4 regions of the Rhodococcus sp. NPDC059969 genome follow, and region 2 is predicted to be linked to each of the others. Evidence: riboswitches for the same ligand, from Rfam matches in the RefSeq annotation. Region 2 holds a riboswitch; each other region holds the start of a gene.
What was found. A riboswitch is a leader RNA that binds a small molecule or an ion and turns the genes downstream of it on or off. The one in region 2 is predicted to bind cobalamin.

Region 1 (7,479 bases), on a different contig from region 2:
CTGGCCGACAAGTTCGCGTGGGAAGAGAAGCGCACCGGCGCATTCGGGCAGACCAAGGTGACCCGTGAGCCCGTCGGCGTCGTCGCCGCCGTGCTGGCCTGGAACGTCCCGCTGTTCCTGGCGATCAACAAGCTGGCACCCGCCCTGCTCGCCGGCTGCACGGTTCTGCTCAAGCCCGCACCCGAATCCCCACTGTCCGTCCACGTGATTGCCGAGATCTTTACCGAGGCGGGCGTTCCCGAAGGCGTCATCTCCGTGCTCCCCGGCGGAGCCGAGACCGGCGAATACCTGGTCTCGCACGCGGGCATCGACAAGATCACCTTCACCGGATCCAGTGCCGTCGGCCGCAAGATCGGTGCCATCGCCGCGCAGAACCTCAAGCGCTGCTCCCTCGAACTGGGTGGCAAGTCCGCCGCGATCATCCTCGAGGACGCCGACATCGCCGCCGGAATGCCGATGCTCGTCATGTCCGGCCTGATGAACACCGGCCAGGCCTGCGTCGCTCAGACCCGAATCCTCGCCCCCCGTTCGCGTTACGACGAGGTCATCGAGGGAATGAAGACCGCCGCAGGCTTCATGACCGTCGGCGATCCGTCCGATCCTGCAGCACAACTCGGCCCCCTGATCTCCGAGAAGCAGCGCGAGCGCGTCGAGGGATACATCGCCAAGGGCAAGGAAGAAGGCGCACGCGTCGTACTCGGTGGTGGACGCCCCGCCGGTCTGGACAAGGGCTGGTACGTCGAGCCGACGATCTTCGCCGACGTCGACAACTCGATGACCATCGCACGTGAGGAGATCTTCGGACCCGTTCTCTCGGTGATTCCGTACGACTCCGAGGACGAGGCCATCAAGATCGCCAACGATTCGGATTACGGCCTCGCCGGATCAGTCTGGACCACCGACATCGACCACGGCCTCGAAGTTGCCGCGCAGATTCGCACAGGTACCTACGCGATCAACTGGTACGCCTTCGATCCCGGATCACCGTTCGGCGGGTACAAGAACTCCGGTATCGGCCGCGAGAACGGACCCGAGGGCCTCGAAGCCTTCTGCGAGACCAAGTCCGTACTCATGCCGCCCGGCTACGTGGGCTGACCCACCCGGGAGTTGGCACCCTTTGCTGACAGTTGGCACCCGTTCCGACCTGCCGGAACGGGTGCCAGCCCCGTGAAAAGGGTGTCAACTCCCAGCGAATCCACAGATCCACCCGGTACCGTCGAAAACGAATCAGTCATCTCACAAAGGACATTCATATGCTCACCAACGCCATCAACGCTTTCCTCGCACTCTGGGGCAGCGCCTCCGTCGGCAGCAGTGGATACCAGATCCCGCCGGGAACCCTTCCCTTCGGTTCCTGAGACAGGACAACAGAACCCGCTGAGCGCACTTCGCGCCCAGCGGGTTCTCTGCTTTTACCGACCCGGCATCTACCGGTCCAGAATGTGATCCACCAATTGATCCTCGAGACCGGACACCAACGCGTCGGCGTCTCCGGCGTCCACGTGACCGAACCAGGTACCGCCGGGGTTCGCGATCACCAACGGCCCCAGGTTGCACGGGCTCAGGCAACCGGTCCCCGTCACCTTTGCCGAAGTGCCTTTGGCCGCCGCGCTCATCGCCCGGTGGAGAGGTCCTGCTCCGTACGCCATACAGCGGGGCCCCTTGCACACCAACAGATGCCTCTCGTGCTGCTCGATCACCGACCACGCCGGACTGCGGTACGACGCCGGACTCGCTGTAATCGGCTTTCCCGCCGAGTCGAGTTCGTCGATCACCTGCCCGGCCACCGCACCTTCGAGCGATTCCGATTCGTGGAGCGTCACTTCCAGTTCGGCGTCGATTCGGGTTTCGCGCCAGTTCGCAACCGCCTTGCTTGTCCACGTGAGCAGGTACCGATCCCTCGGCACCGCAACTGGAATCAACACGACGTTGCCCACGCCATCGGCATGGGCTCGATCGAGTTCCTCGTGAAGGCTCGGCGAAGCGACATCGAGATACGCAACGCGAACGTCGACGTCGGTGCCCGCTTGAACAGCGTCAAGCAGCCGGCGTGCAGCCGCCTCGTCGAGGCCGCTCACCGTCGGCCGCACTACAACGATCACCCGACGCGAACCACTGTCGACACTCATGCCGACGGCGCGGTTGTCCAGTCGATGCTGCTCGACGGAGCCAGCCCGAACTCTTCGATCTTCGCGCGCAACTGTTCCGCGCCGTAGATGTTGGGGAATCCGCTGGTGAACATGGCGAGAGGAAGTACGACGAAGCGGTTCTGCTTGACTGCGTCGAGGTCACGTAGGCCTTCTCGGCTCTTGATCGCGTCGATCTTGCCCTGTACTTCGTCGGCACTCTTCTTGTAGTCCATGATCACGATGACGTCGGGTTCGGACTTCGCGACGGTCTCCCAGCTCGCCTTGAACCAGGTGTTGTCGACGTCGGCGAACACATTGGTTCCCCCGGCCGCATCGATGATTCCGTTGGGGGCTCCATTACCTCCGCTGGTGTACAGATCTTCTTCACCGCTGTCGTAGATCAGCACCTTCGGCTTGTCGCCCGCATCCGGTGCCGACTCCAGACGTGCCAAACGCGAATCCAATTCGGTCTGCGCCTTTGCGGCAGTGTCCTCGGTTCCGAACAGCTTTCCGTAATTCGTCACGTCTGCACGGAGGGCATCCCACGGACCCATCGTTCCGAGCGCGGAATCCGCGGCGGCACTCTGCCGACAGCTGTCGGAGATCACATATGAGTCGATATTGTTGCCCTGCAGCGATTCCGGCGTCACACCGGAGGCTCCCTTGAACAAGCCGCTGTACGAGCCGACCACCAGGTCCGCCTGCTTACCCAGAATCGTCTCCATCGTGATCGTTCCGTCCAGGTGTGGAACGTCGGCGATTCCAGGACCGAACATCGAATCCATGACCGCGTCGTTGTTGGTGTTCAACACGACTGCAGCGAGACGATCCAGTCCGCCGACTCGGAGAATGGTGCCGATATTGGCCGCATTGCTTGTGGCAACAACTTTTTCGATCGGAAGTTGGAAAGTGCTTTCCGTTCCGCAGTTCTCCAGCGTGACCGAAGTCTTGTCTGCGGCTTCGTCGAGGGGTGCGGTCGCTGTGCAGCCGGAAACGGCCAACAACGCTGTCGCGGCTGCGACCGCACCGAACGACGCGCGGGTCTTGACGTGTATCAAAGTGCACTCTCCGAAAATGTGTGTTGTGGTTGAGAATTTCGTGATTCGAATACGAGGTGTGAACGGCCTGTCGCAGGGTTCACGAGCTCGAAAGTCTCGACGCCGAAAACAGTTGCGACCACCGAGGTGGTGAGTACGTCGGAGGGATGACCGAAGGCTTTGGCAACTCCGTCCGCGAGCACGAGTACCCGATCGCACACTGCTGCAGCCAAATCGAGGTCGTGCAGTGCCATGATCACCGTCCGGTCCAACGACCGGACCAGATCGAGCAGTTCGAGTTGATGCCGGATGTCGAGATGATTGGTCGGCTCGTCGAGGATGAGTACGCCGGCGTCCTGCGCGAGTCCCCGGGCAAGAAATACCCGCCGACGCTCTCCACCGGAAAGCGTGTCCATCGAAGAGAATCGGTGCTCGATCATTCCGACCTCGCCCAGAGCACGATCGACGACGGCATTCTCGTGCTTTCCGCCGACGCTCCAGGGCTTTGCGTGTGGGGTGCGCCCCAAAGTCACGTATTCGTGAACCAACAGGTCGGCGGGACTTTGCTCTTCCTGCGCCACAAAAGAAATGGCTTTGGCCCGCGAACGCGCCGACATCGCGTGCACGGACTCGCCGCCGACGCGAACGTCACCGCCGGCGATCGGTCCGAGACCGGCGAGAGCACGCAAGAAAGTCGACTTGCCTGAACCGTTCGGACCGACCACACCCACCACTGCACCGGCGTCAGCGACGATGTCGACGCCCTTGACGATGGTTCGACGGTCGATGCGAACAACTACTCCGGACGCAGTCAGAGGCAGTGCACGGGCGCTCACGAACTACCACCGAAACGGTAGCGCCGACGGCCGAGAAGCAGGAGAAACAGCGGGGCACCGATCACCCCGGTCACCACGCTCAGCGGGATCTCTGTCGGCCGCAACGACGTCCGCGCCACGACGTCGACCCACACCAGGAACGACGCCCCGATCAGCGCTGCCGCCGGCAACACCACTCGATGTCTGGCTCCGACGATCATGCGTGTCACGTGCGGTATGACCAAGCCTACGAAGGCGATCGCACCGGACACCGCAACCATCGTGCCGACCAACGCCGCCAGCACTCCGAACAACACGTTTCGAAGGGTTCGGATGGGAATACCCAGGGAAGCCGCGACGTCCGGCCCAGCCGCCAGTGCGTCCAACCAACCGTGCAGCGCGAACACCGCTGCCGTCAGCAGGACCACAACGATGACCGGCGCCCACAACTTGTCCCAGGAGGCACCGGCCAAACTTCCCAGGAGCCAGAACAATACGGACTGCGCAGCCTGGGAGTCGTTGGTGCGCAGGACCAAAAAGCTCGCGATCGCCGACAGCGCGGACGCGGTAACAGTCCCGGTCAGAACCAATCGCAGTGGAGTGATGCCGCCTTGCAGCGTCGCGATGGTGAAGACGAGAATCGCAGCTCCCAGAGCTCCGATCATCGCACCGAGGCTGAGCGCCCATACTCCGGCACCGGCGAACAGTCCGGTGGTGATAACGGCGGTGGCACCGACACTCGCGCCGGACGACACTCCGAGCAGGTGGGGATCGGCGAGAGCGTTACGGACGAGGGTTTGCACCACCGTACCGGCGACGGCAAGACCAGCGCCGACTGCCAGACCGAGCAGCACCCGAGGTGCCCTGATCCCCCACACGATCGCAAGATCCGAGCGTGTGACGGCCGGGCCTCCGAAGCGCGAGTGCACCACGTCCACCACGGTGGACACGGGGAGCATCTCGGATCCGAAGGCCAACGCGCACACAGCCGAGACCGCGGTGACGACCAGCAGAATGGGCAGCACGATACCCGGACTGAGTCGTCCTCGAGGTGCACCAGCCTTCGGCGAAGGCAGGTGGGTAGGTGGAGACAGAGCTCCGCCAACAGCATTCATGGTGTGACCGATCCATCCTCGTGGCATGACACAACGTCAACGAGGGTGGTATCTGGCTACGGTCGACGCGTGGACGACCTCACAGTGGCGGGACCGCGCCGGAATTGCACCGACTTCCCATTACCTCGATGATGACGTCAGAACCATAACGGACTGTGGTCACCATTCCGCACACCGGATCAGGATTCCGACGCGATCATCGATCTCGCCTGCCGCACGACGGCTTCCGTTCGCACTCGAAGTTCTTCGGGTGAATCCGATTCCAGCACAACCCGATGCACCTGGCTGTCCACGGCAGTCACAGTCAGCCGCGACGTCAGCAACGCATCCTCCGCACTGAAACCGCGGCTCTGCAAGTACTCCGAAAAACCCAGTACCAGTTGCCGATTCATTCCTTCGACCTGCTCGATGAGCTCACGCGTACGCGGAACCTGATCGTAGAGCAGGTGAAAGAACTCTCGCGGCTTACTGTTCACTTCGACCGCGCACTCCACCAACATCCGGACGGCCTCGTCCGGGGTGAGCTCACGCTCGACGATGTCGGCAAGGCAGAGCGCAAAACTCTCCCGCGCAGCACTCACGTGACGGTTCGCCAACTCCGAGAGGATCTCGTACTTGTCGCCGAAATACTGGTAGAGCGAGCCCACCGACACCCCTGCTTCGTCAGCGATCCGGTTGGTGGTCGCTGCCATGGCTTCCGAAGCGAAAACGCGAGTAGCTGCCTCCAGGATCGCGTCGTAGGTAGCCCTCGAGCGCTGCTGGGAGGGCCTTTTCCGCCGAGTCGACACGGTCCTCCGATGCGAGTTGTCAGCCGCGACGCCGATACCGAGAATTGTGTAGGTGACCAGCGCCGATTACTCGAAGTTTATGCCCGACCGGTACACCGACCACATGCCGGCGCCGACCCCGACGTGGTGGGAGTGGAACGGCAACACCGTCCACGTCGCACGGGCCGTGGTTCCAGACGCGCCGGTTCGTGTTCTCGGCATCCACGGCGCCGGCGGCTACTCGGGCGCGTTGTGGCCGTTCGCCGGGATCGGCGTGAAACTCGGAGCCGAAGTCCTCTTCCCTGACCTTCCGCTGTACGGCGACACCGTCGTAGCCGATCCCGCCGGCGTCCGGTACGAGCAGTGGGTCGATCTTCTCTGCGATCTCGTCCGAGCAGAGAAGGCAGCCGACGATCGGCCGCTGGTGTTGTTGGGAGCCAGCATCGGCGGTCTGCTGGCCTACGAGGTGGCCGCGCGGACCGGTCTGGCCGACGCCGTCGTCGCTACCTGCCTGCTCGATTCCTCGGATCCATCGGCCAGAGCTGCCGCGGCGCGGTTCGGCCCGATGGGTGTCTACGGCGCTCCCCTGATGCGCCGCACCGAACAACTGGTGGGCCGTATCCGCGTGCCCATCCGTTGGGTCGCCGACGTCGCGAACATGAGCAGCAATCGGGAACTCGCGACGCTGTGTGCGACGGATCCGCGCGGCGGCGGTGTTCGGGTGCCACTCGGATTTCTCAGCAGCTACTTCTCGTTCGAGCACACCGCGCCCGAATCATTTCGCACGACACCCGTCCTGCTCACCCACCCGGCCGACGACCGATGGACACCGCCCGAGCTGAGCCTGGAGTTCCTTCGCCGCATCAACGCACCCACCGAATCCGTGATGTTGGAAGGGTGCGGGCACTTTCCCGTCGAAGAGCCGGGCCTGACGCAGTTCTACGACGCCGTCGCCACACTGCTGCGCTCCGTCGCCGAGCGTCACCGCACGAAACCGTCGTCACCCGCCTAGCCTGAGAATCGTGAGCACCGAAACGGAAGCATCGGCCGACGAGAGCACCACGACGGTCGTACTGGCGTTTGCGGCGAACGCACTGATCGCCGGGGCCAAGACCGCGGCCGCGATCGTCACCGGATCTGCCTCGATGGTCGCCGAGGCCACCCATTCCTGGGCCGATACCGGCAACGAAGTGCTGCTGCTGATCGCGAACCGCCGCTCGAAACGGGTTCCCGACCGAGACCAGCCACTCGGCTACGGTCGGGAGGCCTACATCTGGTCGATGTTCGCTGCTCTCGGACTGTTTGCACTCGGCGCGGGTGTCTCGATCACCCATGGCATCCAGGAACTGTTCCATTCCGAACCGGCGTCCGACTTCGGTGTCGCCTACGCCGTCCTCGGCGTCTCGTTCATCCTCGAAGGCATCTCGTTCCGGCAGGCGTACAAACAACTCCGAAACGAAGCGTCCGCCGTGAACCGCGACGTCATGACCCAGGCACTCAACACATCCGACCCGACGACTCGGGCCGTGTTCGCCGAAGATGCTGCGGCACTTATCGGTTTGGTCATCGCGTTCGTCGGTGTCCTGTTGCACCAGATCACCGGTTCACCGATCCCC
Region 2 (7,479 bases):
TGGGCTCCTGAGCCAACGCGCGAGCTATCGAGACACGTTGCCGCTCACCACCCGACAGGGTCGACACGTCTCGTCCGGCAAGCTCGACCAAACCGACCTGCTCGATGCACCGGTCCACGATGGCGGTATCCCGCTCCGTGCTTCGGTCCAACCAGCTCCGGTGTGGAGTTCGTCCGAGTGCGATCGATTCGCGAACCGAAAGACCCGCCGAGACAGTAGGTTCCTGGACGCTCGCCGAGATGGTTTTGGCGATGTCCTTGCGCGAGAGCGTCGTCGAGTCGGTCTGATCGATCAGAACTGCGCCACCAGTCGGCGTCAAAGCGTTGTAGCAGCAGCGCAGCGCCGTCGTCTTGCCACTGCCGTTCGGCCCGACCAAGCCCAATATTTCACCGGACTTGACTGCGAAAGTGATGCCGCGCAACACTTCGCGATTTCCGAGCCGCGCCCGGGTCTCGACGAGTTCGAGCAGGGGCGCAGTTTCAGAGTCTTTCGGGAGTGTCACTGTTCTGGCCTGTGTCACTGTTCGAGCCTCCGATACTGCCGGTAGAGCATCCAGACGAAAATCGGCGCACCGACGAGGGCGGTGATCACCCCGACCGGGACTTCAGTGGATTGCGCCACCGAGCGCGCAGCGGTATCCGCGGCAACCATCGCGACGGCGCCCAGCAGGGCTGCAGCAGGGAGCAGTCGAATTGCTCTGGTGCCGACGATGAAGCCGGCCAGATGCGGGATCAGCAGACCGATGAAACCGATTCCACCGGCAACGCTGACTGCTGCGCCCGCCAGTACGGAGACCGCGAGCAAGGACAAGACACGGAACCGTCGGACGTTCATACCGAGTGCAGCAGCCCCGTCGTCACCGGTCTGCAACACGTCCATCCATCGCGAACTGAACAGAAGGGCTGTGCCGACGACGACCAGTGTGATTGTCGGGAAGATCAGCGTCGACCATCGCGCATCTCCGAATCCGCCGGCGAGCCAGTGCATCACCGACGCCACGTGCCGATCGTCGGCCAACACCAGGATGCAAAAGGTGATGAGCGCCGAGAATATCTGGGCGAGCGCGACACCCACCAAAATAATCGCGGTCGGCTGCGGATACCGGCCGCCGATCAGCAGTGCGAGAAACAACGGGATCATCGCCCCGACGAATGCTGCGACCGGAATCGTGAAAACCCCGAGGAGGCCGGCGCCGAAACCCAGCACCGACACGAGCACCACCATGAATCCCGCACCCGACGAAACTCCGAGCAGATACGGGTCGGCAAGAGGATTCCGTGTGACAACCTGAGCAACAGCACCCGACATCGCCAAGGAGGCACCCACCACCGCAGCCGTGAGGGCACGCGGTAAGCGAGAATCGATCACGATCGACTCCCGCGCCGCGGTCCACCATGTCTCGAAAGTCCCTGGCGCCAAACGAGCTCCGACTATCGCCCACACGTCACCGACGGGAATGCGAACCGATCCCAAGGAGACGGCCAACCCCAGTACGATCGCCAAGGCGCACGCCAAGCCGACGAGCAGGGCGCCGTACCCGTAACGCGTGCGAGTCACTTCGCCGCGTCAGCGCCCGGATGGAAGGCCGTCGCGATGGTCTGTGCCGAACGCACCAACCGCGAACTCTCGAACAGGTCCGCGAGAGGGACCACGACAAACCGGTTCTGCTGCACAGCAGGGGTGGTCGCCATCAACGGCTGGGCACGGAGGAAGTCGATCTTCTGCTCGGCTGTCTTGTCGCCGTAGTCGATGACCACGATCGCCTGGGGTGCACGCTCGGCAACAGCTTCCCACGATGCGTCGATGTAGGGCTTTGTCCCTTCGGCGAAGATGTTCGAGACACCGGAGTATTCCGCGACCAATTGACCGACGCCGACTCCGCCGATTGTCGTCGGAACCTGGTCACCGCTGTCGTAGAAGAAGGTCGGCACCGGCGCTGCGTCCCCGACCGATGCGCGGACGGAATCGAGACCACTGCTGATCTCTTCGGCTACCTCGCGGGCCGAATCTTCGACGCCCAGGAGTCGACCGAGTTGTGTGTAGTCGTTCTCGAGCAATCCGATGTCGGGGAAACCGGTGCCACAGTATTCGGAGAAGAGGAAGGTGTTGATTCCTCGCTCGCCGAAGGCGTCTCGTGAACGCCCTTGCTTCTCGTTGAAGGCACTGGTCATTCCTCCGACCACGAAGTCGGGATCGACGTCGAGGACTTGCTCCATGCTGGGGAAGGTGTCGGAGAGACTGGGAATGCTGTTGAACTGATCGGCCGTCTCAGCAGTTGGTGGGTTGTCGCTGTACGCCCGACCGACAATCCGATCACCCGCGCCGATCTCGATAAGGGCTTCGGTGACGTGTCCGTTCAAGGACACGATGCGCTGCGGCGGCGAATCGAACGTCATCTCGCGATCGCAGTTGGTCACGGACACCGGCTGTGCGAAGGATTCCGCAGCAGACGCTGACTCTGATTCCTGGCCTTTGGAACAACCTGCCGAAACCAAGGCGACCGCAACAAGAACGGCGGCGGCACGGGACGGGGAGAACTGAAGTGACACGGGGACCTCGTAAGGGCTCTGAGCCACGAATGAGAATCCGACAGACAACTCCGCCCGCACGCTGATCCTCGGCCAGAGCTCCTGCTGGACTTCCTTTTCGTAGACCACGACGAATGGATGTCGCACACCGCGCGGTGGGTAATCGGGCTTGCCGACGCTCGGTGACTACCGAGAATCGACCTACCGTTGCGGGTCAGCGCCGGATTCGGACCGGCTTCCCCCACACGCGTGGCTTGCAAGTGCTTCGAGCAGTATGCATGACGTTTCCGATTCAAGACCAAACGCCCACTACAGTCGATCTGGCCAGACGCCCCCACACACCGGAGTTGATACATGACACGCTGGGCCCAAACCGTCGTTGCCCGGAAATGGTGGGTACTGAGCCTCGCGGTTCTGATAGTTCTCATCAGTGGAGTGTGGGGACTCGGAGTGTTCGGCAAGCTCAGCCAGGGCGGATTCATCGATCCGGGCAGCGACTCCGCGAAGGTCGCCGACATCATCGAGGACAATCTCGGACCGCAGACCCCGGACATCATCGCGATCTACTCACCCACCGACGGTAAGACCCTGGACGACATCGGGCCGGCGGTGACGGCCGCGGTCGACCAGTTCAAAACGGAAGTGCCGACGGCGTCGGTGAAGTCGTATTGGGGAACGGACGCGGCGGCCAAGGCCAGTCTGCTCTCGAACGACGGATCCATGGGCGCCGTTGCGATCACGTTGGCACCGGACTCGGGAGTCACGCCGGCCACTTTCGCCGATCTCTTGCCGAAGCTCGAAGTCGAAGGCGCCGAGGCACAATTCGCGGGCAACACCGTCGTCGGCGTCGCATTCAACACCAAACTCGAGAAAGACCTGGTTGTTGCCGAGGCCATCGCCATTCCGATCACTCTGGTGCTGCTGGTCTTCATCTTCGGCGGCGTCGTCGCTGCCGCGGTTCCGGTGTTCGTGGGCGTACTCAGCGTCCTGAGCGCATTGGCGGTTCTCCGGATCCTCACCTTGATCACCGATGTGTCCTCATTCTCGATCAACGTCGCTTCTCTTCTCGGGTTGGGACTGGCGATCGACTACGGACTCTTCGTGGTCGGCCGGTTCCGTGAAGAACTGAATTCAGGCTCGGATCCGGGAGCTGCTGCCCAGCGAACAGTTCTGACGGCGGGTCGCACCGTCATGTTCTCGGGTCTACTGCTGATCTGTGCGTTCAGCGGCATGCTCGTTTTCCCCCAGGCCGTCATCCGATCTCTGGGCTTCGGCGCGATCGCTGCGGTACTGAGCGCGGCCGTCCTGTCGCTGACTGCTGTGCCTGCGCTGCTTGCCATTCTGGGTCACCGCATCAATGCCCTGACGTGGCGCAAGGACGCGGCACAACGCGGCGAGGAACGCTCGCGCAAATTCTGGGGCCGCGTCGTCACGTGGGTGATGAAGCGTCCGGTGGCGGTCTCGGTGACGATCGTCGCCGTGCTGCTCGTGATGGCCTCGCCTCTGCTCGGCGCCCGTCTGGGAGAGCTCTCGTACACCGCCCTGCCGGACAACGACCCCGCTCGTGTCGCGATGGATACATTGGTCAACGACTTCCCGCAGACCGGAAACGGCGCGACGATGATCCTGCAGGCCGAGGACGGGAACACTCTCACCCCGGCCGAAGGTGCAGCGATCGCCGAGTCCGCCGGTCAGGTCGAGGGCATCGGTCAGGCAACCGTGGTTGCGAGCACCAATCAACTCATCGCGGTTCAGGCGCTGTACAGCGAGGGATCCACGCCCCAATCGCAGAGCGCCGCAGTCACGGATCTACGAGAGATCTCCGCTCCGGACGGAACGGTGCTGCTTGTCGGCGGCGGTCAAGCCATGGTCGACGACGGCAACAACGCCGTCCTGCACTGGCTACCGGTGATGATCCTCATCATGGTCGGATCCACCCTGATCCTGTTGTTCCTTGCATTCGGGTCGGTGGTCCTGCCCATCAAAGCGGTGCTGATGGCAGCCCTGAGCCTCGCGACCACCTTCGGCGTCCTGACCTTCGTCTTTCAGGACGGACACGGCGTCGAACTCCTCGGGGTCAGTCAAACTCCGCTGGAAGCGACGTTCGTTGTGCTCATCCTGGCGGTGGTCTTCGGATTGTCCACGGACTACGAGGTTTTCCTGATGTCCCGGATGGTCGAGGCCAAGAACGCGGGTGCGACGACAGAGGAAGCGGTCAAGTTCGGAACCGAGCGCACCGGCCGCATCGTGACGGCTGCCGCCTTACTCCTGATCGTGGTGACCGGGGCCTTCGCGATGTCCGGGCTGTCGGTGATGAAGTTCCTGGGCGTCGGCATGATCGTCGCACTGATCGTCGACGCGACCATCATCCGCATGTTGCTCGTGCCCTCGCTCGTGAAGTTGATGGGCGAAGCGAACTGGTGGGCTCCCGCGTGGATGAAAAAGCTTCATGCGAAGGTCGGCATCGGCCACTGATTTTGGGCCACTGATTTCTGGCCACTGATCGCGCACTAGTGGATTTCCCTGATCGGGCAGTCGTCCTCGAGGATGACTGCCCGATCGTCTAAATCGCTCCGCAGGGCGATGTTCTCCGAAGCTGATTTCGTCAGACTTGGAGCATGACAATTTTCGAATGGATCCTTGCTATCCCCGCTCTTGCGCTTGCCGTCGCGTTCTTGTTCTCCGGAATCATCTCCGCGGGCATCGACTTCGACGCCGAGGACGGGGTCATGACGCATTGATGTTCGTTTCCCTCTAGCCGCTGATCTTACTTTGGAGTAAGTTACCGACTATGGCCACATACATCGTCACTGGCGGTACCGGATTTCTCGGACGAGCTGCACTGCCACTCCTGCTCGAGCGTGATCAAACTGCTCAGATCCATGTGCTGGTCAGAGCCGGTTCTGTCGCCAAACTCGAAGAACAGGTGTCGGCAATTCCCGGCGGCGATCGCGTGCATCCGCTCATTGGAGATCTGACGGAGCCTGGGTTGGGCATCGATTCTCCCCCACCTGCCGACCACGTCCTTCACCTCGGCGCGATCTACGACATCACCGCCGGAGACGAGCAGGCTTCGACGAATGTCGAGGGCACACGCTCCGTGGTCGACCTTGCCGCACAGCTGGGAGCCACTCTTCATCACGTGTCATCAGTCGCAGTTGCGGGCGACTACCCGGGAACCTTCAGCGAAACCGATTTCGATTGCGGTCAAGGCTTTCCCACGCCGTACCACCGAACCAAGTTCGAGGCCGAGAAAATCGTTCGGGAACGAGAAGGCCTCACCTGGCGTGTCTATCGACCCTCTGCCGTGGTCGGTAACTCCGTCACCGGAGAGATGGACAAGATCGACGGTCCGTATTACTTGTTCCCAGGACTGGCGCTACTCGCGAAACTACCTGCAGCACTCCCCGTCCCGATCCCCAACCTCGGCGCGACCAACGTGGTGCCCGTCGATTACGTGGCCGCCGCCCTCGTCGAATTGATGCATGTACCCGGCCATGACGGCGAAGCATTCCATCTCGTGAATCCGAAACCTCAACCGGTACGCGAAATCTATGCCGGACTCGCCAAGGCCGCCGGAGCGCCGCGGCCCGCACTCAGCCTGCCGGGCGTGATCGCCAAACCCTTCGTATCGCCGTTGCCGATGGATTCGGCAGAATCGGCACGGAAGGTCTTCCTCGATCGCATCGGCATGCCTGCAGCATTACTCGACAACATGACGATGGCGCCGACATTCACCTCCGCGAGAACCGTTGCCGCCCTATCCGGATCGGGACTGGCGGTCCCCGAGTTCGGGTCGTACTCGACTGTGTTGTGGAAGTACTGGCGCGCAAACCTCGATCCCAATCGCGCACGTCGCAAGCATCCCGAAGGACCACTCGTCGGGCGGATAGTTCTGATCACCGGAGGCTCGTCCGGAATCGGCAAGGCATCTGCCATTGCCGCCGCTCAGAAAGGCGCCACCGTTCTCCTGATCGCGCGCCGCACCGACGAACTCGATGCCGCGGTACAGGAGATTCGATCAGCCGGGGGCAAGGCATTCGGTTATCCCTGCGACATCACCGACGACGAATCGGTCCAGCACACGATCAAAAGCATTCTGGCAGAACATGATCACGTGGACATGCTGGTCAACAACGCCGGCCGATCAATCCGACGCGGTATCTACCACTCCACAGATCGTTTCCACGACTACGAACGAACGATGGCCGTGAATTACTTCGGCGCTGTGCGATTGGTTCTGGCATTGTTGCCGACCATGCGTTCTCGCCGCTTCGGCCACATCGTGAACATCAGTAGCGCGGGAGTTCAAGCGGCGACGCCCCGATTCTCGGCCTACGTGGCGAGCAAAGCTGCCCTCGACGGTTTCTCGGACGTAGCCGCCTCCGAAACCCTGGCAGACGGAATCACTTTCACGACTATCCACATGCCGCTGGTCGAAACACCGATGATCGCTCCGACCGGCGAATACAACAACGGCCCGATCACCAGCCCGGAAAAAGCTGCGGCAATGGTGATCCGCGCGCTGATCGACCGCCCCAAACGCATCGACGTGCCACTGGGAACTTTGGGCGATCTGGGAACCCTGTTCGCACCGCACACCAAGGACCGGATCCTCAACCAGATGTACCAGGCCTTCCCCGATTCTCCGGCGGCAAAGGGTCAGGTAGACAAGGAAACTCCGGCAGACGTTCCGGCAACACCGACGCGTCAGCATCATTCACGTTCGCGCATCCGCAAACTCGGCCGACGCGCTGCCCGACTCGTGCCTGGGACGCACTGGTGACCGGTCGTGCGACTTCGCCCCCGAGGGCATTCGTCAGAGGAACGGACAAGAGGAACGGGTCTGCGGGTTCAGTCGCCGAATCCTCACCGGGGTCACGCTGGCAAAAGCAATCAACCGCCAGCTGCACAGGGTTCCGTATCGGTGCCTGATCGTGGGACCACCAGA
Region 3 (7,479 bases), on a different contig from region 2:
TGAGGGGGTGGTTGGGCGTGGTGCTTTGGTCGCGCAGTTCCCAGACCGTTGCGTCGACGATGGCCGACGGAATTTCGCGGTGGTAGAGCAGCGACGAGTCGGAGGAGAAACCTTCCTCACCCATCAGTTCTTCGTAGTAGAGGTTGCCCGACTCGTCACGGTGTTGGGTGTGACGTTTCGGTGGAATGTTGCCGAGTTGTCGATAGAACGCCATGACGGGGCTCCTTCTGTGCTGTTCTGCCTGGCTCACATCCACCAGATAGTAAATACATTAACTAAAATGATGTGATGCGTGCAACCCTCGAGACGGTGTTGATTCGCGTCAGTTACGCCCGCGTACGTCGAATTGGCTGCGGTTGGTGATCAGTTTGTCCAGGAGCATGACAAGGATGCGCTGTTCGGCTTCGCTCAGGACGCTGACCCAGGCGTGCTCGCGTTCGTTTTGCTCGCGAAATGCCTCGACCATGGCTTCCCGGCCCTTGTCGGTCAGGTACAGCTGGACAGAGCGTCCGTCGTTCTCGGTGGGGCGGCGATCGATCAGTCCGTCTGCCAGCAGGGACTTGGACAGGTTGGAGACCGCGGCTCGACTCATCCCGGTGAGCTCGGCGGCAGCCTTCGGCTCGATCGGTCCGGCGAGCCAGGTGACGAACAATAGTCGGAACGACGACCATGACCAGCCGCGAGGGCGGTGGATCGACGACTCGAGATCGTAGGTGACGACGTTGGAGGCTCGATTGAGCGTCAGGAGTACCTCGGTGGCCAGCTGATCGCGAAAGCCGTGTTCGGTGGCCAGTCGCTTGTTGGCCAGTTCGATGAACGACCAGAAATTCAGTTCGCCGACGGTTGCCTGGTCATCGGTTGCCTGGTTGTCGGTCGTCGGGTCATTCATGGCCTAACCCTAGCGTGATCGCGTGGTTCAATACTTAATTAACATGTGTATTACTTCTCTGGACTGTGACGAACCTTGACGACTCGGAAATTCGAGCGCTGTTCCGAACGATCGTGATTGCGCAAGGCGGAGACGACGGCAGGCGGGAGATCGAGCACCCTTCGTGGTGGGATCAGTTCGCCGAGGCGCAGTGGAAGGCTCGACGATGCCATCTGGTTGGTGTTCAGCGGACCAGAGACATCTAGAATTCGATTCTCTTTTCCTCGTCAATATTGTGAATCATCGTCTCAGCTTTGCGAAATCGCAGACACAGAATGAGTCCTTACCTAGAATTCACTCACAAATCTGTCGGGTGTTGGATCCATGAGATCGACGTGTCCGTGAACTGTGAAAGTGAGTCGCAATGAAGCGCTCGTACCGAGCTCGCGCTCGAATCTGGATGGTTGTCCTGGCGTCGGCGACACTGGTGGTGACCGGGTGTGCGAGTAGCGGCCAAGGTACGACCACGGATGCATCGGACGTGACGGCCGGAGTTGTCGGCGACCAGAACGACGGGGGAGAGCCACGCTCGGGTGGCACGGTCTCGTTTGCGACGTACAACGGAATCAGCAGTCTCGACCCAGCAGACCGTCAGGACGGCGGCGCTACCGGTGGTAGCGAAATGGCAGCCATTTACGACCTTTTGATGCGCTTCGACACCGCTGCGGGAGAATATGTTCCCCACATGGCGCAGTCTTTGTCTGCCAACGACGACAACACGGTGTGGACACTGAAATTGCGCGACGGTGTCACCTTCAGCGACGGCACCGCGATGGACAGTGCAGCAGTGTTGTGGAGCATCGATCACTATCTGCAGAAGAAGGGAACTCACGCGCTGGTGTGGAAGACCGCTGTGCGCGAGATGAATTCACCGGATCCGAGTACGGTCGTCTTCACCTTGGCGCAGCCGTGGGACGAGTTCCCGATCATGTTCACCACTGGCCCGGGCATGATCGTCGCACCCTCGTCGATGGCAACCGGCACTTTCGTCCCGGTCGGAGCAGGCCCGTTCACCGTCGAGAAGTTCGCTTCCCAGGACGAATTGGTGCTCGCTGCCCGTGCGACGTACTGGGACGGGGCGCCGTATCTCGAGAAGTTGCGCTTCCCGGCAATTGTCAACGAGAAGAGCAAACTGGAGGGCCTACACACCGACGGAATTCAGGTTGCCTATCTGAAGTCTCCCGATTTCATTCACGAGGCTTTCGAAGCCGGCGATCCGGGATTTGTGTACTCGGCCAGCATGGCCGGTGTCCTGGCGATCAATCAGCGCGACGATCGGGCGGCGAAGGACGAGCGTGTGCGAAAGGCGATCGTCGCTGCGGTGGATCCGAATACGTTCAACGAGCGGGTTCAAGGCGGCTTCGGCGAACCTGGCACAGACATGTTCGCGTCGTGGTCGCAATGGCACGGTTCGGTGGCGGGAAACGGTTTCGATCCCGAGGCTGCGAAGAAGTATCTGGCCGAGGCGAAGGCCGACGGTTACGACGGAAAACTGACCTACGTCGGAATGAACGACCCGGCGACGCAACGCAGCGCGCTGACGTTTCAGTCGCTCTTGCAGGCAGTGGGTTTCACGGTCGACATCACCTACGCAACCAGCATCAACGATCTGATCTCCATGCTGTATGCCAAGCACGACTACGACGTGTCCTACTTCGCGTTCAACGTTCTCGAAGAGTCACCGTTCGTGCGTATGTACGGCAATCTGTTCAGTGAGTCGCCGTCGAATATCCTCGGCTACAAGAACGCTCGGATGGACGAGTTGCTCGGCAAACTGCAGACGGCGTCGGGGGAGGAAGAGCGTCGAGCCGTCATCGACGACATCCAGACAGTAGTCAACGAGACGGCGCCGATGGCTGTGGTCAACTCCGGCAAGGTCTTCATTCCGTGGCGCGAGAACGTGCACGGAGTGACGCCGAGTGCGGACGGAATTCTGCTCTTCGGCAATACGTGGTTGAGCTGACCCCCGTGCGCCTTTTTGGTAGTGCCCACTACCAAAAAGGCGCACAGGGGCTTTGCCCCTAAAGCTCCGCTCGGACCAACTTCGCGGCTTCGACGAGGTTACGCAGCGACGCTTCGACCTCGACCGGGCCGCGGGTCTTCAAACCGCAGTCCGGATTGACCCACAACCGTTCGACCGGAACAGCTTTGAGTGCCTCACGCAGTGATTCGGCGATCTCGTCGACGCTCGGCACACGCGGTGAGTGGATGTCGTAGACGCCCGGGCCGACGCCGAGGTCGAACCCGACCGAACTGAGATCGTCGAGCACCTCCATGTGTGATCGCGCCGCCTCGATGGACGTGACGTCCGCGTCGAGACCGGCAATGGCACCGATCACCGCTCCGAACTCGGAGTAGCACAGGTGGGTGTGGATCGCGGTGGAATCTGCGACGCCCGAGGTGGCCAACCGGAAAGCGCCGACGGACCAGTCCAGATAGGCGGGCTGGTCCGCCGCACGCAGCGGGAGTAGTTCACGTAGTGCGGGTTCGTCGACCTGGATGATTCCGATTCCGGCGGCCTGCAGATCGACCGTCTCGTCTCGAATGGCCAGTGCGACTTGATTTGCCGAGTCGGCAAGCGGTTGGTCGTCGCGGACGAAGGACCAGGCAAGGATGGTGACGGGCCCGGTGAGCATGCCCTTGACAGGCTTGTCGGTCAGCGATTGTGCGTACGTGATCCAGTCGACGGTCATCTGCTTCGGACGCGAGACGTCGCCGTACAGAATCGGCGGACGCACGCAGCGGGTGCCGTACGACTGGACCCACCCGTTGGCGGTGGCGAAGAACCCGTCCAACTGCTCCGCGAAGTACTGGACCATGTCGTTGCGTTCCGGCTCACCGTGAACAAGGACGTCGAGATCCAGCTTTTCTTGGAGCGCAACAACTTCGGCGATCTCGGCGCGCATACGGTTGACGTACTCGGCTTCGTCGATCTCGCCCTTGCGCAGCGCCGCGCGAGCGATACGGATCTTCGACGTTTGCGGGTACGAGCCGATGGTCGTCGTGGGGAGCGGCGGAAGAGAGAGCAACTCTTCCTGGGCAGCGCGACGCTCGGCGGCGGGCGCGCGACCGGTCGCCGAGTTCAGAACGGCGTCGAGACGGCCTCGAACACTCGCGTCGTTGAGTCTGCGATCGTCCTTGCGGGTCGAGGCGGCCGCTCGCGCCAGAGCGAACTCGTCCTCCACCGATTCCCGACCCTGTGTGAGAGCGGTTGCGAGAGTGACTACTTCCTTGACCTTCTCGGTGCCGAACGCGAGCCACGAGCGCAGTGCCTTGTCGACCCCGGCTTCCGCGTCGAGCGTGTACGGAACGTGCAGCAGAGAGCACGACGTGGAGACGGCAAGCGTATCGACGCTCCCCAGCAGAGCGCCCAATGTGCTCAGTGCCGAGTCCAGATCCGATCGCCAGATGTTTCGTCCGTCGACCACTCCGGCGACGATTAGTTTGCGGGCGAGTTCAGGTACGGAGCCGATCGAATCCTGACCGGCCACCAGATCGACGGCAAATCCTTCGACGCCGGTCGAAGCAAGTGCAGGCAACGCGTCACGCAGCGAACCGAAGTACGACGCCAACAGAATCGACGGTCGCTCCGAAAGTGCCGAAAGCTGTTCGTACGCAGCGCGTGCCGCTTCGATCTCCTCGTCGGTGCGATCGCCCACGAGCGCCGGTTCGTCGAGCTGGACCCACCCTGCACCGGCCTTCACGAGCCGGCCGAGTAGGTCCGCATAGAGGGGGAGTAGCTCGTCGAGCCGCGAGAGCAGCGGCTCGTCTGTGCCGACAGCCTTCGAGAGCAGCAGGAAGGTAACCGGTCCGATGACGACCGGGCGGGCCGCAATGCCGTCGGAAAGCGCTTCTGCCAGTTCGGACAAGACCTTGGACGGGTCGAGTTCGAAAGTGGTGGACGGTGAGATCTCCGGCACCAGGTAGTGGTAGTTGGTGTCGAACCACTTCGTCATTTCCAGCGGCGCAATGGTGTCCGTCCCACGGGCAGCTGCAAAGTAGCGGTCCAACGGATCGGTGACGGGCGCGACGCGATCGGGTAGTGCGCCGAGAAGAACTGCGGTGTCGAGCATCTGGTCGTAGAAGGAGAAGGTGTTGACCGGGATTGAGTCGAGGCCCAGGTCACGGAGGTCGGCCAAGCCCTGCCGACGGAGGTCACGGGCCACGCTCTGCAAGGCGTCGGCGTCGATGCGCCCCGCCCAGTAGCTTTCGGTTGCCCGCTTGAGTTCTCGATGAGGACCGATGCGCGGTGAGCCCAGCACGGTCGAAGTGAATGTCGTTGTCACGGAGTTTCTCCAGATTGCCAATGCATTGATGGCCACTGCCGGCAGACGGGTACACCTCACGAGACCTCGAGTTTCGGCGGGCAGCACTGCCCGCACCGCACACGAGGTCCGATGGAGATCTACACGCCCATTCCACGAGGCGGTGGACCGTCGGGCACGGCGTGCCCGACACAGTCGGCAGGTCTTCGGACTCGCGGGCACTCGATCGAGTTGGATCGAACCTACTGGCCGTCGCTTCCCAGGCGGATGCCCAGTGCACATAAACGGCGGTCGTTCCTGCTTACCGCTGCGGGACAGTCCCGGATTTTCACCGGGTTCCCTCTCACTCCGACAGCTTGCGCTGACGGGGCTTCGACGCCGGGAACGGTCTTCGGGGCTCCTCATGACCGTGCCGGGCGAACCAGCTGCATCGACCAGCATAAGGCCAACCCTCCCTGAGCAGTCAAGGAGAGTCGACGAAGCACTAGGCGCGAGACATGTAGGAATTCGAGTCCGGTGGTACGCGCGGAAGATTCTCCGAGGAGCGCAGATTTTCCGCCATTTCCACGAGCAGATCCTGCGACGACGGTGAGAGGTCGACGACTCGCGAGGTGAGGTTTCGCAGGCGCACGTTGTGCAACTGTTCGAGCAGAGAAAGGTCAGCTTCGCCACCGGAGATGGCGGGCGGAGTGTGGTCGGACGGGGCGTAGAAGTAGTCCGGATGGACGTTGAAGAAGTGCGCGAGGGCGGCGACCACTTCCGGTGACGGATTGGTTCGGACGCCGGTGCGCAGTTGTGACAGATACGGAGTCGAAATGCGGCAACCGAACTCGGTCATGCCGCGAACGACCATCGCATTGGTGACGTGAAAGTCGGCAGTCTCGAACAGCGAGTTCAATCGATCGTTGAACTGGTTCGACATGAGACGCCCCTTCCCCGTTACACAGGCTCCGTCAATTCAATTAACTGCATCATAGCCAGTTATCGAACGATTAGCTGTTTCGGACTTGCGTGACCGGGTAGTTTTCTGGGCAAATCCCTAGGGTATAAGGTCCCTACTTTGAGTGATCTGGACAAATTGCCATCGATGAACGAGCGGCGAACTATTTGCCGGGAAGCGGGTTCTCTCCCGTTCTGATCAGAGCCAGCCGTTCGCCTCGGCGATTCTGACGGCTTCGGCACGGGTCGTGGCACCGGTTTTACCCATCGCGGCCGACAGATGATTTCGAACCGTTCCCGGGGAGAGGAAGAGTTCCGAAGCGATGGCTGCCACGGGTGCGCCGTCGTGTGCGGCCCGAAGGACTTGGGTCTCACGTTCTGTCAGGGGCGACTCGCCGCTGACGAGGCTGTCGGCCGCAAGGGTGGGATCGACGACGCGCAATCCGGCATGGACACGTCTGACGGCGTCGGCAAGCTGCCTGGCGGGCGTGTCCTTGACGACGAACCCGCCGGCCCCGGCGTGCAGGGCTTTGCGAAGAAATCCGGGACGTCCGAACGTGGTGACGATCAGGACTCGGGTGTCGGGTGCTGCCTCGCGAAGGGCTGCCGTCGCGGCGATCCCGTCCATGCCAGGCATCTCGACATCGAGAAGCGCAACATCCGGGCGGTGCTCGAGAACGGCGGCCACTACCTCGTCACCGCGGCCGACCTCGGCCACTACGGACAGGTCGGATTCCAGATCGAGCAGCGCGGCCAGCGCTCCTCGCACGAGTGCCTGGTCGTCCGCCAAGAGCAGCCGTATGGATGCCCGCTCGCCCTGGTTGCTCACACTTTCTCCTGTTCGACTACCTGAAGTGCAAACCCCTGCGGCTGGGGATGAGTGATGACCACTCGTGCGCCCGACGCACCGGCTCGCTCTCGCAATCCGATCAGTCCGTTGCCGGAAGACACCGACCCGGCCCCGTGTCCGTCGTCGACGACAGTCGCGCTTTTCTCGTCGACCGTGATCCGGCAGTGTGTTGCCCCGCTGTGTCGAACCACGTTGGTCACGCCCTCACGGATCGTCCATGCGAAGAGTTCACGAAGGCGCGTAGGAACCATGTCGGTACTGCTCGGCACCTCGTCGTCGATCCCTGCCGCACGCAATGCCTCTCGCGCACGTGCTATCTCGACGGGTAGCGAAATCCCACGAAATCCTTCGACTGCCGAGCGGACGTCTGCCAACGCGTCGCGAGAGAGTCTTTCGAGGTCGTCGAGTTCGCTGCGCGCGCGTTCGATGTCCACGTCCAGTAAGCGGTTGGCCAATTCGGCTTTGATCGTGATGACGGTCAGTGAGTGCCCGAGTAT
Region 4 (7,479 bases), on a different contig from region 2:
AGCTGACCGAACGCGAACAGCGGGTCCTCTCACTCCTGGCGCTCGGAATGGGGTCGGCCGCGATGGCGGACAAACTGTACGTCTCCGTCAACACCGTCAAGACTCAACTACGCACTCTCTACAAGAAGCTCGACGTACACAACCGCAACGAAGCGATCACGAAGGCACGTCAACTGCGCCTGCTGTAGTCCCGGATCGGATCTGATTCGGACTACATTCTGTAGACATGAGCACCGATACCTGCGTCTTCTGCAAGATCGTCGCACTGACCGAGCCGGCGATTCTCGTTCACGAGAGCGAGACGACTCTCGCATTTCTCGACGCCCGACCGGTGAGTCGCGGACACACTCTGGTGGTCCCCAAGCGTCATGCAGAAAACCTCGATGCTCTCGAAAACCATGAGGGCGCAGAGATGTTCCGCGTCGGGACGCTCATCGCCGGCGCTCTACGGCGCTGCGACATCGCCGCAGACGGCGTCAACTTCCTGGTCAACGACGGTCGCGCCGCGGGCCAGACCGTGTTCCACTCGCACCTGCACGTCGTCCCCCGCCATCGCGGCGACAAGGCGAAGTTCGCTGCCGGACTCCTGGCCAGACGAGCCGTCGAACTGGAGCAGGTGGGCTCGTCGATCCGCAGTCAGCTCACCGTCTGAAGGAACTCCGTCACGACGTCGCGGTAACGCTGCGGTTGATCGTCGTGGACCAGGTGACCGGCGTCGGCAATACGTACGTACCGGGTTTGCGGCCGCTCGGCCATCTCTCGCATCTGTCCTTCTGGGGTGATGGTGAATTCCCCCTCGATGAGCAAAGTCGGCGCCTCGATCGCCTTCCACTGATCCCAGAAGTGCCGCGTGCCCCACTCCTCCGAGATGTCGCGGAAGGTCGAGACGTCACCGTGCAGGTACCACCCGTCGTCGCGGCGGTCGAAGGAATCGAGAAAGTACTGGCCGGCGACGGGGCCGAAGAATTCCTTCATCGCGTCCTCGGAAGCAAACGGTTGCGGCCACGCCGAAATCATCTGCGCCCAATCCGCTGCGGTGCGTCCGCGAAAGTCCGGGGCCATGTCTTCGAGGACCAGGGCACACACCTTCTCGGGATGCGCAGCGGCGAAGCACCACGCGTGCAGAGCGCCCATCGAATGACCGATCACGATCATCGGACCTTCGATGGAGGAAACGGCCGATGTCAGGTCCTCGACGAATGCCTCGGTAGTCAGTTCCGCCGGCGCCGGCCTGCCGTGACCGGCGGCGTCGAAGGTGTAGACGTGGCCGAACTCGCGGATCCACGGCACGTGGCGACGCCACGTTCGGGAACTGCCCATGAGTCCGTGCAACAACAGAATCGGCTGTCCCGTTCCACCTTCGTCATGCAACACGAGTGTCACGGTACGCGGTGAAGGTACACGGGTAATGTCGCTTTCATGGCAGTCGTGAAGATCAATGCAATCGAGGTCCCCGAGGGCGCCGGCCCCGAACTGGAGAAGCGCTTCGCAGCACGCGCTCACGCAGTCGAGAACTCCCCGGGCTTCCTCGGATTCCAGCTTCTCCGCCCCACCGCCGGCGAAAGCCGCTACTTCGTGGTGACGCAGTGGGAGTCCGAGCAGGCGTTCGCCGATTGGCGTGACGGTCCGGCCCGCGAAGCACACTCCGGCGAACGCGCGAAGCCCGTCGCTTCGGGTGCGTCGTTGCTCGAGTTCGAAGTTGTCCTGGACGTCGCCGCCAAGAGCTGATCTCGAACGATTGTGCCCGCTCGTGCGGGCACAATCGACGGTCATCTCGGCTTCACGCGTTGACACGGTGCGGGCAGTAGTGCAAAAGTTCGCATGTAAACGCGATGGTCCGACAGGAATCCGGTGAAAGCCCGGAGCGGTCGCGCCACTGTAATTCGAGGTGAAGTGCCTTTTTCGGCACGACTATTCGACAGCCAGACACTTCGGCCATCGCATGGACCTAGGGGACGCGAAAATCCCAGGAGGCTTCGATGGCTCTCGCCTATTCTCCCGATACGTCGATCGATTCGACTCGTCTTGCTTTCCTCGCCGCTGCAGTCGTTCTGTTCGCGATGCTGGCTCTCTACCTGGTCGGATTCGACCAGGGCGCGATCTCTCGCACCGGCATGTACATGCATGAATTGATGCACGACGGACGCCACTTGATGGGCCTGCCGTGCCACTAGTCGACAGTTTCACGAAGCTTCTCATTCGTGGATTGTTGGCTGGTTTGATCGCGGGCATTCTTGCCGGCGGTGTTGCGTTCGTGCTGGGTGAACCCCACGTCAACGCTGCCATTGCGATCGAAGAAGCCAACAGTGCCGCTGGAGAACATGCCGGCGAAGCCGCTGGGCATTCACACGGTGACGAAGAAGAACCACTGGTGAGCCGCGACGGGCAGCGCGCCGGGCTGTTCCTGGCCACAGCGCTGGCCGGACTCGCACTCGGCGCGATCTTCTCGGTCGTCGCCAACTACGCGCGACGACTCACCGGAATGTCCGGGCCGTTGTTGGCGATCACCATCGCCGTCGGCGGCTGGCTGGCCATCGAGGCGGTGCCGTTCTTCAAGTACCCGGCCAACCCGCCGGCCGTTGGAGATCCGGACACCATCAACCAGCGGACACTCCTGTGGTTGGCGGCCGTGATTCTCGGACTGCTGTCCGTCACTGCGGCGGCAGCTGCAGCAAAGGCAGTTTCCGGACACGAGTTCCTCAGTGTGCGCATCGCCGCTCCGGTGGCTGCGTTCCTGGTGATCGTCGCGATCGGTTACGTCTCGCTTCCCGGCATCAACGAGGTGGGCGAGGACTTCCCGGCAACTCTGCTGTGGGAGTTCCGACTTTCCTCGCTCGCAACGCAGGCGACACTGTGGCTCGTACTCGGATTGGCATTTGCCTTCCTCACCGAGCGCGCGACCAAGAACGCCGACGTGGCAAAGAAGTACGCCCTTCGCTGAACCTGCTGTGCGCCTTTGTTAACCGCGGGCGGTTAATAAAGGCGCACAGCAGTTTTTTCAGCTCAGATGATGCACTTCCTGCAGCCCGTACACCGGCGTCGGAATGCCCTCGTAGCGCGCCTTCAACTGCAGCGCGAGGTACAGCGAGTAATGCCGCGACTGATGCAGATTGCCGCCGTGGAACCAGAGCGCTTCCTGCTGCGTCGGCTTCCACATGTTGCGCTGCTCGCCTTCCCACGGTCCCGGGTCCTTGGTCGTGTTCGAGCCGAGGCCCCACACTTTGCCGACCTTGTCCGCGGTGTCCTGCCCGATCAGATCCGCCACCCAGCCGTTCATCGAGCCGTAGCCGGTCGCGTAGACCACGACGTCGGCAGGCAATTCCGTACCGTCTTCGAGGATCACGCTGTTCTCGGTCAGCTCACGAATGTTGCCGTGCGCGAGCTTGATGTCCCCGTTGGCAACCAGTTCGGCCGCACCGACGTCGATGTAGTAACCCGAGCCGCGTCGTAGGTACTTCATGAACAGGCCCGAACCGTCGTCGCCCCAGTCGTGCTCGAAGCCCGCCTTCTCGAGGCGATCGTAGAAGTCCTTGTCGCGCTCACGGATTGCGTCGTACACCGGGATCTGGAACTCGTGCATGATCCGGTACGGCAGCGAACCGAACGTGAGATCGGCCTTGTGCGTCGTCATTCCGGCAGCGAGGGCGCGCTCCGAATACAGATCACCCAAGCCCAGATCCATCAGCGAATCCGACTTCACGATGTGCGTCGAGCTGCGCTGCACCATCGTGACGTCGATGCCGTTCTCCCACAGAGCGCCGCAGATGTCGTGCGAGGAATTGTTGGCCCCGATCACGACGACCTTCTTGCCCACGTACTGATCCGGTCCGGGGTGCTTGCTCGAGTGGTGCTGATCGCCGAGGAACTTGTCCTGGCCGGGGAACGTCGGAACGTTGGCCTTGCCGGACATACCGGTCGCCATCACCAACTGCTTGGGACGCAACGTCAGCTTCTCGCCGTTGCGGTTGACCTCGACGGTCCATTCCTGCGTCTTCTCGTCGAACGACGCGGAGGTGCAGGTCGTGGAACTCCAGTACGGAACCTCCATGACCTTCGTGTACATCTCGAGCCAGTCACCGATCTTGTCCTTGGGCGCGAACACCGGCCAGTTGTCGGGGAACGGCATGTAGGGCAGATGGTCGTACCAGACCGGATCGTGGAGGCACAGGGACTTGTAACGTCCACGCCACTGATCGCCGGGTCGCTCGTGGCTGTCGATCACGATGGCCGGAACTCCGAGCTGACGCATCCGGGCGCCGAGCGCGATACCACCCTGGCCGCCGCCGACGATCACGACGTAAGGCTGTGTGGTGTAACCGAGTTCGCGGTCCTCGATCTCCTTCTGCTCGGCCCACGTGACGCGGTTCGGATCTGCACCGTGCTTCGCTCCCCGCGGCCGGCGAGTGCCCTTGCCTTCTTCGTGCCCCTTCAACTCCTGCAGCGACGTAAGGAGGGTCCAAGCGACATATTCCCCGGGTCGCTCCGCTCCTGCCCGCCGATCATCTACCTTCAGGCGAAGGTGCCCGTGCGCACGCCCGGTAGCAGTCTCGAATTCGATCCAGGCCGACGTGACGCCGTCGGCTTCGTCGGGTGTCTCGGTGGTCCGAAATCCTGAAGGATCGGTGTCGTCGAGACGTTCGGAGAGCATGTCGGCGATCTGCTCGCGACCTTCGACAGTCTTGATGTTCCAGGTGAACGACACCAAGTCTCGCCAGAAGCTGTCGAGCGCGAATTTGTCTGCAACACGCTCGATGTCACGAGCGGCGAGTGCCGATTCGAAATCCGCCAGCCAGGCGTCGACGCGCTCCTGAGGTGTCACCGCCGTCGCCTTCACCTCTGGGGCGACTGCGGAATCGATGGTTTGCGTCATCACTTCTCCTTGTTTGTGAATGTGACACACAGCACATCGCACAAGTGGTCTCGGTCACAAGCGTTGCAGCCTGTTGCAATCCGGCCCTATGTGACCAATCCCTCGATCACATAACTAGTTGAAGTATGCAACGGTATGTACGATTCAAACCGCTTCGATGATGCAAATCCTTCTCATCGCCAACCACCCTCGACCCGCACAGGAGACACGCATGGCACGTGTGAGCGCTACCGCCGAGCTGCCAGCCCCCGGCATCCGACCTGGTGGACTCGTCGGCGTACTGGCCTTCATCGGCATCGTCGCCGCACTCATGCAGACGCTTGTCGTCCCGCTGATCGCAGATCTACCCAAACTGCTGAACACGACGGCATCGAACGCGTCGTGGGTCGTCACCTCAACTCTGCTGGCGGGCGCCGTCGCCACACCGATAGCCGGTCGCCTCGGCGATCTGTACGGCAAGCGACAGATGATTTTGATCTGCACGATCCCGCTCATCGTCGGATCGGTCATCTGCGCGACCGCTAGTTCGCTGGTTCCGATGGTGATCGGGCGCGGATTGCAAGGCATCTGCGTCAGTCTGATCCCGCTCGGCATCAGCGCACTGCGCGATCTGCTTCCGCCGGAGAGACTCAATTCTGCAATCGCTCTGATGAGTTCATCCATGGGAATCGGCAGCGCACTCGGCCTGCCGATCGCCGCAGCAGTAGCCGAGAACGCGAGCTGGCGGGTTCTTTTTTGGGGATCGGCGGCATTCAGTGTGCTGATTCTGATCCTGACCTGGTTCTTCGTTCCGCCAACTCCGATACACAAGGCCGGCGGACGGTTTGACCTGATCGGCGCGGTCGGGCTCACAGTCGGCTTGATTTCCCTCCTCCTGGCCGTATCGAAGGGCGGCAGCTGGGGATGGACCAGCGGCATCACCGTGGGCTTGTTCGTGACAACGATCATCGTGCTTCTCGCCTGGATCTGGTTCGAACGACGCACCGACGACCCGCTCGTCGACCTACGCGTCACGGCGAAACCGCAGGTGCTACTGACCAATATCGCTTCCATCGCGACTGGATTCGCAATGTACGCACAGTTTTTGATCATCCCGCAACTGCTTCAGCTGCCTGAGTCCACCGGCTACGGTATGGGACAGTCGATGTTGGCCATGGGATTGTGGATGGCACCACCCGGATTCGTGATGATGGCGGTCTCTCCGCTCGGCGCACGCCTCTCCGCAGTGCGCGGACCGAAGTTCACACTAATCACAGGCGCGCTCGTACTCGCCCTCGGTTACGGGTCTTCGATGCTGCTTATGGGCTCGACGTGGGGACTGGTGATCGTCGCCTGTATTGCCAATGCCGGTATCAGTCTTGCGTACGGTTCCATGCCCGCCCTCATCATGGGCGCAGTACCACCGTCCGCCACTGCCGCCGCCAACAGTTTCAACACCTTGATGCGCTCGATTGGCATGTCGGTGTGCGCCGCTGTCATCGGTGTAGTTCTCGCACAGATGACCATCCAGACGAATGGCCATCCTCTGCCGTCGGAAGCCGGATTCCGAACCTGCCTGATGATCGGTTGCGGAGTTGCATTGATCGCCGCAGCGATCGCGTTGTCGATTCCGTTTCGAAAGATGTCTTCCCGGATCGAAATACCCGCAGAGCCTGCGTCTGCCGCGGCGAGCTGACCGCAGTCGGGTTGCCCGCACCGTCGTGCGGGCAAACCGGGTCACCCCTCGGCAGGCCTCAGTTTGCCGAGTCCCAGCGACTGAAATCCGACGACGTAGAACAACGTCCACAGCACGGCCCAGTCCACGAAACCCAGTGCATTGCCGTGCAACCCGTCGACGACTGCCGGTTCGTGAAGAATGCGCTCTGCCGCAAAACGGTAGTAGAACAAGAAGGTAACCACCGCCAGCGCAAACGTGAGCACAGCGCGGATCGCCAAGTTGACCCAGTCCGCAAAACCCGTCGGCTTGTTACCGAAAGCGTTGGCCCAGAAGATCATCCAGAAGGCCCAGCACACACCGAGCTGCGCCGGGAACTGATGGACTACGCCGCCCAATTCGGCAACGGAATCGCTGCCCAACAGCGCCTTCACGACCGGCAGTGCCACGAAGTACAAGCCTGTTCCCAACGCGAAGTTGCCGACTGTGGCTGCGAGTGCCGTCTTTCCGCCGCCGCCGAACAGTCTCCACGGCCAGTTGTCGAGCGTCTGGCCGGTCAAGATCACGACCACCACGACGCAGTAGAACCACCCGAGTACGGTGTCGACGGTCATCAACGGATCGGTGGCGGAGAGCGACACGGACGGCAGACCGAAGACGAAGTACAGCGCCAGCGTCGGAACGGCGACAAACGCGATCTCACACAACCCCACCAACGGCTGCTTCATCCCCAGGGAAGTCCACGGCCAATGCTGCCAGTTCAGGACCACCATCACCCAGGTCCCGAAGCCGAAGAGCACGAACAACGCACCCGCGAAATAGCCGAGGCCGCCCTCACGATCGGCCGCGAAATCCGGGTACAAGCTGCCCAAGCCCTTTGCCAGGAGCCACGTCACCACGACGGCGAAGACCGCGGTCGCGACCATGATCGCCAGGCCCTTCGCCGGCTGCGGAA

Region 1: it holds a riboswitch for cobalamin, as region 2 does, so the genes downstream of both, ACFWAD_RS21625 (FecCD family ABC transporter permease) here and ACFWAD_RS15590 (ABC transporter substrate-binding protein) in region 2, are expected to answer to the same signal.
Region 3: it holds a riboswitch for cobalamin, as region 2 does, so the genes downstream of both, metE (5-methyltetrahydropteroyltriglutamate--homocysteine S-methyltransferase) here and ACFWAD_RS15590 (ABC transporter substrate-binding protein) in region 2, are expected to answer to the same signal.
Region 4: it holds a riboswitch for cobalamin, as region 2 does, so the genes downstream of both, ACFWAD_RS18315 (CbtB domain-containing protein) here and ACFWAD_RS15590 (ABC transporter substrate-binding protein) in region 2, are expected to answer to the same signal.

The regions. Positions count from the first base shown of each region.
Region 1 is NZ_JBHWUF010000008.1:142,619-150,097, forward strand. Features, by position in the region: gene ACFWAD_RS21605 (aldehyde dehydrogenase) at 1-1,095, shown strand, start outside; gene ACFWAD_RS21610 (CbiX/SirB N-terminal domain-containing protein) at 1,428-2,129, opposite strand; gene ACFWAD_RS21615 (ABC transporter substrate-binding protein) at 2,126-3,187, opposite strand; gene ACFWAD_RS21620 (ABC transporter ATP-binding protein) at 3,184-4,002, opposite strand; gene ACFWAD_RS21625 (FecCD family ABC transporter permease) at 3,999-5,006, opposite strand; cobalamin riboswitch at 5,122-5,259, opposite strand; gene ACFWAD_RS21630 (TetR/AcrR family transcriptional regulator) at 5,276-5,788, opposite strand; gene ACFWAD_RS21635 (alpha/beta hydrolase) at 5,937-6,875, shown strand; gene ACFWAD_RS21640 (cation diffusion facilitator family transporter) at 6,886-7,479, shown strand, end outside.
Region 2 is NZ_JBHWUF010000004.1:381,802-389,280, forward strand. Features, by position in the region: gene ACFWAD_RS15580 (ABC transporter ATP-binding protein) at 1-502, opposite strand, end outside; gene ACFWAD_RS15585 (FecCD family ABC transporter permease) at 517-1,557, opposite strand; gene ACFWAD_RS15590 (ABC transporter substrate-binding protein) at 1,554-2,549, opposite strand; cobalamin riboswitch at 2,665-2,811, opposite strand; gene ACFWAD_RS15595 (MMPL family transporter) at 2,883-5,003, shown strand; gene ACFWAD_RS15600 (hypothetical protein) at 5,147-5,269, shown strand; gene ACFWAD_RS15605 (SDR family oxidoreductase) at 5,320-7,314, shown strand; gene ACFWAD_RS15610 (response regulator) at 7,425-7,479, opposite strand, start outside.
Region 3 is NZ_JBHWUF010000002.1:91,318-98,796, forward strand. Features, by position in the region: gene ACFWAD_RS09335 (homogentisate 1,2-dioxygenase) at 1-214, opposite strand, end outside; gene ACFWAD_RS09340 (MarR family winged helix-turn-helix transcriptional regulator) at 323-889, opposite strand; gene ACFWAD_RS09345 (ABC transporter substrate-binding protein) at 1,293-2,891, shown strand; gene metE (5-methyltetrahydropteroyltriglutamate--homocysteine S-methyltransferase) at 2,950-5,214, opposite strand; cobalamin riboswitch at 5,373-5,574, opposite strand; gene ACFWAD_RS09355 (helix-turn-helix domain-containing protein) at 5,678-6,115, opposite strand; gene ACFWAD_RS09360 (response regulator) at 6,332-6,961, opposite strand; gene ACFWAD_RS09365 (sensor histidine kinase) at 6,958-7,479, opposite strand, start outside.
Region 4 is NZ_JBHWUF010000006.1:156,332-163,810, reverse strand. Features, by position in the region: gene ACFWAD_RS18335 (LuxR C-terminal-related transcriptional regulator) at 1-188, shown strand, start outside; gene ACFWAD_RS18330 (HIT family protein) at 227-652, shown strand; gene ACFWAD_RS18325 (alpha/beta fold hydrolase) at 637-1,374, opposite strand; gene mhuD (mycobilin-forming heme oxygenase MhuD) at 1,420-1,728, shown strand; cobalamin riboswitch at 1,817-1,955, shown strand; gene ACFWAD_RS18315 (CbtB domain-containing protein) at 1,980-2,174, shown strand; gene ACFWAD_RS18310 (CbtA family protein) at 2,165-2,941, shown strand; gene ACFWAD_RS18305 (NAD(P)-binding domain-containing protein) at 2,999-4,870, opposite strand; gene ACFWAD_RS18300 (MFS transporter) at 5,082-6,545, shown strand; gene ACFWAD_RS18295 (hypothetical protein) at 6,587-7,479, opposite strand, start outside.